Victivallis lenta: one gene and its partner. Each later gene encodes a partner of the first gene's protein in a complex. Links are inferred from orthologs where the notes say so. Each region holds a gene or a part of one and is shown in the gene's direction. Other genes may lie near its edges. The genes, in order: dinB and dnaN.

Region 1 (3,316 bases):
TTGAGCTGGAAGACCGCCATGATTTCGGCAAGCTGCGCACCGACCGGCTGCGGGAGCTGCGCGGCCTGATCCGGGAGCGCGAATGGCAGGTGTTCCCGACCGTGGTGGTGGCGCCGGAGTTCGACGTCGCGCTGCAGACCGTGCTGCAGAGCCATTCGCTCGACCCGATCCGGCCGAACATCATCATGATGGGGTGGCCGCACCAGCGGGAGCGGGTCCGGCCGTTCTACGGGCATCTGCAGATGATCGTCAACGACTTTCACCGGAATGCGATCGTTCTGGCCAATGCGTCGAGCAGCTTCATTCCGCAACGGTTCGACGGCGGCACGATCGACATCTGGTGGCAGAGCCAGGCGGGCGGCTCGCTGATCACGATCCTCGCTTATCTGGTCCAGCTGGACCGGGGCTGGCGCAAGAGCGTGCTGCGCATCTTTCTCATGGATTCGAAGGCGGAGGAGAAACGGATCCGGCACGTGCTCGACAAGGCGCGGATCAGCGCCGAGATCGTCCGGATCGATCCCGGGGCGAAGCTCCATGTCATGCTGCCGCGCTTCTCCTTCAACGCCGAACTTGTTTTCATCGAGTTTGAAGAGTACGATACGCGCGAAGAGCGCCGCCAGATGGTGAACCATTACCTGATTGAGCGGGAACTGAAGAATATGCCGCCCTGTTTCCTTGTGGTATCGAACGGCGAGGCGGATCTGCTGGCATGAACCTGCGCGGGAAAGACGCCTGGGAACAGGCGGCCCTTGCGCTGGCGGCGGGGGACCGGGCCGCGCTCGGGACGGTGCTGCCGAGGCTTCCCGCGGCGGCGGCGCAGGCGATTGCCGCCGTTGCGGAGCGTTCCATCCGGCCGCTCCGGAATGCGGCTGCGGTCCCGGCAGGCGTTGAATGGATCGGCGACAGCCGCTTCGCCGCGATTTTTGCGCGGGAACGGGCGACGGTCCGCTGGAGTCTGCCGGGGCGTGAGCTGGTCACCGGCTGTTACCTGGCGCAGGGGGACGCGGCCGAGTTCCGGCTGAGCCCCGGCGAATGCCGTTTTTTCGTCCTGCGGGAAGGAGCGGATGCGTAAGATCATTCATATCGATATGGATGCGTTTTTCGCCTCTATCGAGCAGCGCGACCGGCCCGGGCTGCGCGGGCTGCCGGTCATCGTCGGCGGTTCGGCCGAGCGGCGCGGAGTGGTTTCCACCTGCTCGTACGAAGCCCGCGCGTTCGGAGTCCACTCCGCGATGCCGATGAGGACGGCGCAGCGGCTCTGTCCGCAGGCGGTCTATCTTGAGGTCGATATGAAAAAATACCGGAACGAGTCGGCCCGGATTCGCGAAATTTTTTATTCCGTGACCGACCTGGTCGAACCGGTTTCGATCGACGAGGCGTATCTCGATGTGACCGAAAACAAGCGGAGCGAATCGAGCGCGACGCGGCTGGCGCGGGCGGTCCAGCGGGAAATTTTCCTGAAGACCGGCCTCACCGCTTCCGCCGGTGTCTCCTACAATAAATTCCTGGCCAAGATCGCCTCGGATCTGAAGAAACCGGCCGGGCTTACGGTCATTCCGCCGGAGCGGGCGATGGAGTTTCTCGATTCTCTGCCGGTGGGGAAGTTTCACGGTATCGGGAAGGTTTCGGCCGCGAAGCTGACCGGGATGAATATCCGGACCGGGCGCGATTTGCGGCAGCTCGATGCCGCGACGCTTTCGGCGCTGTTCGGCAAGACCGGCCTTTTCTATTACAATATCGTGCGCGGCATCGACAACCGTCCGGTCGAGGTGGAGGACGAACCGAAATCGATCGGTCACGAGATCACTCTGGCCGAGGACTGCACCGACGTGCGGGCGCTCCGGATCATGCTGCGGCAGCTGGCGCGGCGCGTCGCCCGCCGCCTGCAGGCGCGGAATCTGGCAGGGAAAACCGTCACGATCAAGGTGAGATACGAGAATTTCGAGACGGTGACCCGTTCGCTTTCGCTGCATGTTCCGGTCTGCGGCGGGGCGGAGATCGGAGAAATCGCGGTCGGGCTCGCGGCGAAAACCGAACTGGCCAGCCGCCCGGTCCGGCTGCTCGGCGTCACGGTCGGTAATTTCTCCGGTCCCGAACCGGACCCCGGTTTCGAACAGCTGGAATTCCGTTTTTGATCCGCCGCAGCGGGGAATCCCCTTGATTTTTTGCGGCGGCGTGATATTTTGAATGGCAAAGGAGAGCTCATTATGATTCGTCCGCCCGCTTACAGTGACATGCTTCAGAATTATTACGGTGAGTTGTTCATGCGCCTTCGCCGGGAACGGCAGTCGCGCCTTGCTGCGGTCGATTCGCCGCAGAAGGCGCGGCATTATGTGTCGCAGGTGCGGCAGTCGATCCGCGATGCATTCGACCTGCCGGGAGAGCGCACGCCGCTCTATGCCCGGGTCACGGCCTCCGAGGAGGCGGACGGGGTGCGGACCGAGGCGGTGCTTTATGAACCGCGCCCGTGTTATCTCGCTTCGGCGCTGCTGTTCCGCCCGGCCGGAAAGGTCGATGGCAAACTGCCGGCCGTGCTCGGGCTGTGCGGCCATTCGCAGAACGGCAAGAGCAGCGAACCCTACCGGATTTTCTGCCGGACGCTCGCCCGCGCCGGTTTCATCGTACTGCTGCCGGACCCGGCCGGGCAGGGGGAACGGCTGCAGTTCATCCGTACGCCGGGCGACCGTTTTTCGGAGCGGTGCTGTGACGAGCACAATCAGCTCGGCAAAATGCTCGGGCTGTTCGGCGACAATTTCGCTTTCTGGCGGGTCTGGGATGCGATGCGCGGGCTCGATTACCTGCTCAGCCGCCCCGAAGCGGATTCTTCCCGCGTCGGAGTGACCGGCAACTCCGGCGGCGGCACGCTTTCGACCTACCTCTGGGCGCTTGACGACCGTCTGACCATGGCGGCGCCGGGGTGTTACATCACAAGCTTCCACCGAAATTTCGACAATGAGCTGCCGGTGGACGCCGAACAGGCGGTTCCCGGCATTGCGGCTGCCGGCATCGAGATGGCCGATTTCCTGATCACCCGGGCGCCGTCGCCCTGCCTGGTCCTCGGGCGCGGCAACGACTTTTTCGATCCGCGCGGCACGAAGGAGGCGGTTGCCGAGACCGGGAGAATCTACGAACTGCTCGGCGGGCGCGATCATCTGGCGTTTCACGTCGAGCCGGGCGACCACGGCTACGGTCCCGGCAACCGGCGGGCGATGTACCGGTTTTTCATGGATGAGGCCGGAATCCCGGGGGAGGTCGAAGAGCTGTCGGCCGGACCGGAGCTTTTCGCTGCGCCGGACGGGCAGGTCAACTGGATTCC
Region 2 (3,280 bases), on another replicon or contig:
CCCGGCCGCGCCAGCGCCCAGAGCTGCTGTGCAAAAACCAGATCCGGATCGACGTCGTTCGCAAACGCACTGGAAAAACCCGGGTGGCTCAGCAGGGAAACGGCACGAAGTCCGTTCTGCAATTTGCCGGCCGCCTCCCTGCCCTCATCGCCGAACCGGTTTCCGAAGGCTTCCTGTATGTCGGACGCAAGCGGACGCAGCTGGAGGAACCCTTTCAGAAGTTCGCCGCAGATATGATCGGCATCCGCGGCGCTGCCGCCGTTGCCGCAGGTAAACAAAGTTCCGCCGCGCGCGAAGGTGTCGCCGGCGAGATCGATCATCCGGTCAATCGCATCCGCACATCCCCGCAGTTCCGGACGGCGTTCAATCAACTGCTGTACCGTTTTCCGCATGATTTATCCTTTCCTCCCGGAAATCTCTTCTGTTCCGGCATATTCCAGATAACATAACCGGCACGGAACTTTTTTTCAAACGCTCCCTTCCAAAAATTATCAGATTAGGAGCAATCACACTCCGCAGGAGCCGGAGAAGGCGCTTTCCCCTCTTCAATCCGGCGTATGAAGCAAAACGGCGATACGCAGCTTTACAGGCATGATGACAATATTGTCAATCTTCTGTTAATAAATTGTCAGTTCAGTGTTGATCTTTTGTTTTTCACCGGTTTTCGAGGCGTTATCATCCCGGTTGTTCACAAAAAACAGACAGGTGAATTATTTTAACTACAGGCAATTGCAGAGTTATTCACAAAAAAGAGCCGCTTCTACTGCTGCCATAAATTTCTTCTTTTCTTTTCAATACACATAGAGAGAGAAAAAATGCACGGAGACGCGGCGGAAACGTTTTTCCGGCCGGAACAGAATATTTGAAAATCTCGATTTCGGAGTTGTTTTTTCAGATTTGCCGGTGTAAATTACCGTCATGATCATTCAAGAATATGGAAAATCATCCTGGAGACTCGAAAAATGAAATTTACCGTCAACCGCGAGAAACTGCAGAAAGCGCTGCAGCGGGTAGGGAGCATCATCGGATCCCGTTCGATGTTTCCGGTTCTCGGCAACGTTCTCATGCAGGCGGAGGATAATGTCCTCACGCTGACCACGACCGATCTTGAAATCAGAATTTCGACGAAGATCGAAGCGGCGGTCGAGGTTCCGGGGGTTTCCACGGCGCCGGCGCGCAAACTCGCTTCTCTGGTCGGCTGCTTTGTCGGCGCCGACGTCATGTTCGATATCGACGACAAGGATCACATCAAGCTGAAATGCGGAACCAGCCATTTCACGCTGCTCGGTCTGGCCGCCGCGGATTTTCCGGCAGCGGAGCAGTTCGAGGCGAAGCGGGAGATCCGGGTCAAGGAGGGAGAATTCAAGAAAATGGTCGCTTCGATCGCCTATGCGGTCAGCGCCGATGATTCCCGCAAGGTTCTGACCGGCGTGCTGCTGAGTGCCCGCGAGTCGACGATCACGCTGGTGGCGACCGACGGCAAGCGGCTGGCCATGCAGGAGAAAACGCCGGAATCGATCACCGGCGGCGACGGCGATGCGATCATTCCGCTGAAAGCGGCGCAGGAGACGCGCCGCCTGCTGGACGGCGACGATCTGATGACCATCCGGATCGGCGACAAGCAGTGCAGTTTCGTCGGCAATGACTTCGAACTTACGACGAAGCTGATCGAAGGCAACTATCCGAACTACCGCCAGGTGGTTCCGGCTTCGTTCAGCCGCTCGGTCGAAGTTCCGGCTTCGGTGTTCCTCGGCAAGATCGAAACGGTTTCGCTCGTGCTTTCGGATTCGAGCAGTTATATCATTCTGCGTTTTGAAAACAACCAGCTCCGGCTGCAGGCCTCGAGTACCGAAGTCGGCGAAGGCAGCGATATGGTTGAAGTCGCGTTCGAAGGTGAACCGTTCGAGGTTTCGTTCAATCCGGCGTTCCTGGCGGACCCGCTTCGCAACTGCGATGCGGAGAGTGTCCGCATGAAGCTGAACGATCCGCTGAATCCGGTGGCGATCGAGGCCGACGAAGGGTTCCTCTACGTCATCATGCCGATTCGCAAAAAATAAGTGCGGCGCGGCCGTGTTTCTGCTGGAACAACTGAATCTCGCCGACTTTCGGAACTGCGAAAGCGGCGAGTTTCACTTTTCCGGCGAGAAGGTCGTGTTCACCGGTCCGAACGGCACCGGTAAAACGAATCTGCTTGAGAGCATCTATTTTCTGAGTATCCTGCGTTCGTTCCGGAGTGCGTCGGGACGGGAACTGACCCGGATCGGCAGCCGCGGTTTCGAATTGTCGGCCCGGGTGCATTCGCGCGGTTATCCCGAGACGCTGAAGGTCATCCAGCACGGAAACCGGCGTGAGACGCTGATCGGCAGCAGCCGGATTCGTCGCTCAAGCGAATTCATCCGGGAATTCCGCGCCGTTGTTTTCGTGCCGGAAGACCGGAATATCGCCGGCGGAAGTTCGTCATTTCGCCGTCGTTTTTTCGATATGCTGATTTCGACGCTGGACAGCACCTACCTGACCCGGCTGGCCGATTACAGCCGGGCACTGGCACAGCGGAACCGGGCGTTGAAGCCGCCGGTCAACCGGAGCATCGTCGCGGCGTTCGAACCGGAGCTTGCCGCCAATGCGCCGTCGATTGCGGCATTGCGGCGGCAATATGCCGGATCGGTCGAACAGGAGCTCAATGCGCTTCTGAAGCAGCGCGGAGGCGGAGAATTCCGCATTCTGTACCGGTTCGATTATCCGGAGTCGGAGTCGGAGTATCTGGCTCTGCTGGAAAAGAACCGGGAAAGGGAGCTGCTGCGGGCGTGTACCGGCATCGGTCCGCAGCTCGACGAATTCGAATTCTATCTGGACGGCCGCCAGCTGCGTCATTATGGGTCGACCGGACAGATCCGCATGATCTCTCTGCTGCTGAAGCTGGCCGAATTCAATCTGGTTCGGCGTTCGGCATCCGAAAAAGTGGCGGTTCTGGTCGATGATGTAACGGGCGAACTGGATGAAGCGAATAAAAACCGTTTTTTCGATGCGATATCGGGAGCGGATCAGCAGTTTTTCACATTTACCGAGTTTCCCGCTTTGCCTTATTTCAGGGATGCGGAGGAGATTCCGCTTGCCGGACGGCTCGGGAAACGGTAACGATAAGAACAAATGGTGGTGAGATGATCAGAAAATATGTGTTCGGGCCGGTGGCTTCCCGCCGCCTCGGTGTCTCTCTCGGAGTGGATCTGGTTCGCCCTAAGACCTGCTCGCTCGACTGCATCTATTGCGAAGCAAAAGCGAC

The links.
Region 2: the proteins of dinB (region 1) and dnaN are in contact, whole or in part, in a solved structure (PDB 1OK7), measured with the Escherichia coli proteins. The link is inferred for Victivallis lenta from one-to-one orthologs.

The regions. Positions count from the first base shown.
Region 1 is NZ_VUNS01000014.1:104,168-107,483, forward strand. The notes cover bases 101-3,099. They hold dinB (DNA polymerase IV), read left to right. Parts: upstream 101-1,064; coding sequence 1,065-2,135; downstream 2,136-3,099. Other genes in these bases: FYJ85_RS13340 (APC family permease), read left to right, coding at 101-713; FYJ85_RS13345 (hypothetical protein), read left to right, coding at 710-1,072; FYJ85_RS13355 (alpha/beta hydrolase family protein), read left to right, coding at 2,208-3,099. Outside these bases: more of FYJ85_RS13340, read left to right, coding at 1-100; more of FYJ85_RS13355, read left to right, coding at 3,100-3,316. UniProt on the Escherichia coli protein: Poorly processive, error-prone DNA polymerase involved in translesion repair and untargeted mutagenesis. Copies undamaged DNA at stalled replication forks, which arise in vivo from mismatched or misaligned primer ends.
Region 2 is NZ_VUNS01000003.1:175,497-178,776, reverse strand. The notes cover bases 47-3,009. They hold dnaN (DNA polymerase III subunit beta), read left to right. Parts: upstream 47-962; coding sequence 963-2,057; downstream 2,058-3,009. Other genes in these bases: recF (DNA replication/repair protein RecF), read left to right, coding at 2,071-3,009; FYJ85_RS04540 (D-sedoheptulose-7-phosphate isomerase), read right to left, coding at 47-392. In the rest of the region: more of FYJ85_RS04540, read right to left, coding at 1-46; more of recF, read left to right, coding at 3,010-3,135; FYJ85_RS04525 (radical SAM protein), read left to right, coding at 3,159-3,280. UniProt on the Escherichia coli protein: Confers DNA tethering and processivity to DNA polymerases and other proteins. Acts as a clamp, forming a ring around DNA (a reaction catalyzed by the clamp-loading complex) which diffuses in an ATP-independent manner freely and bidirectionally along dsDNA.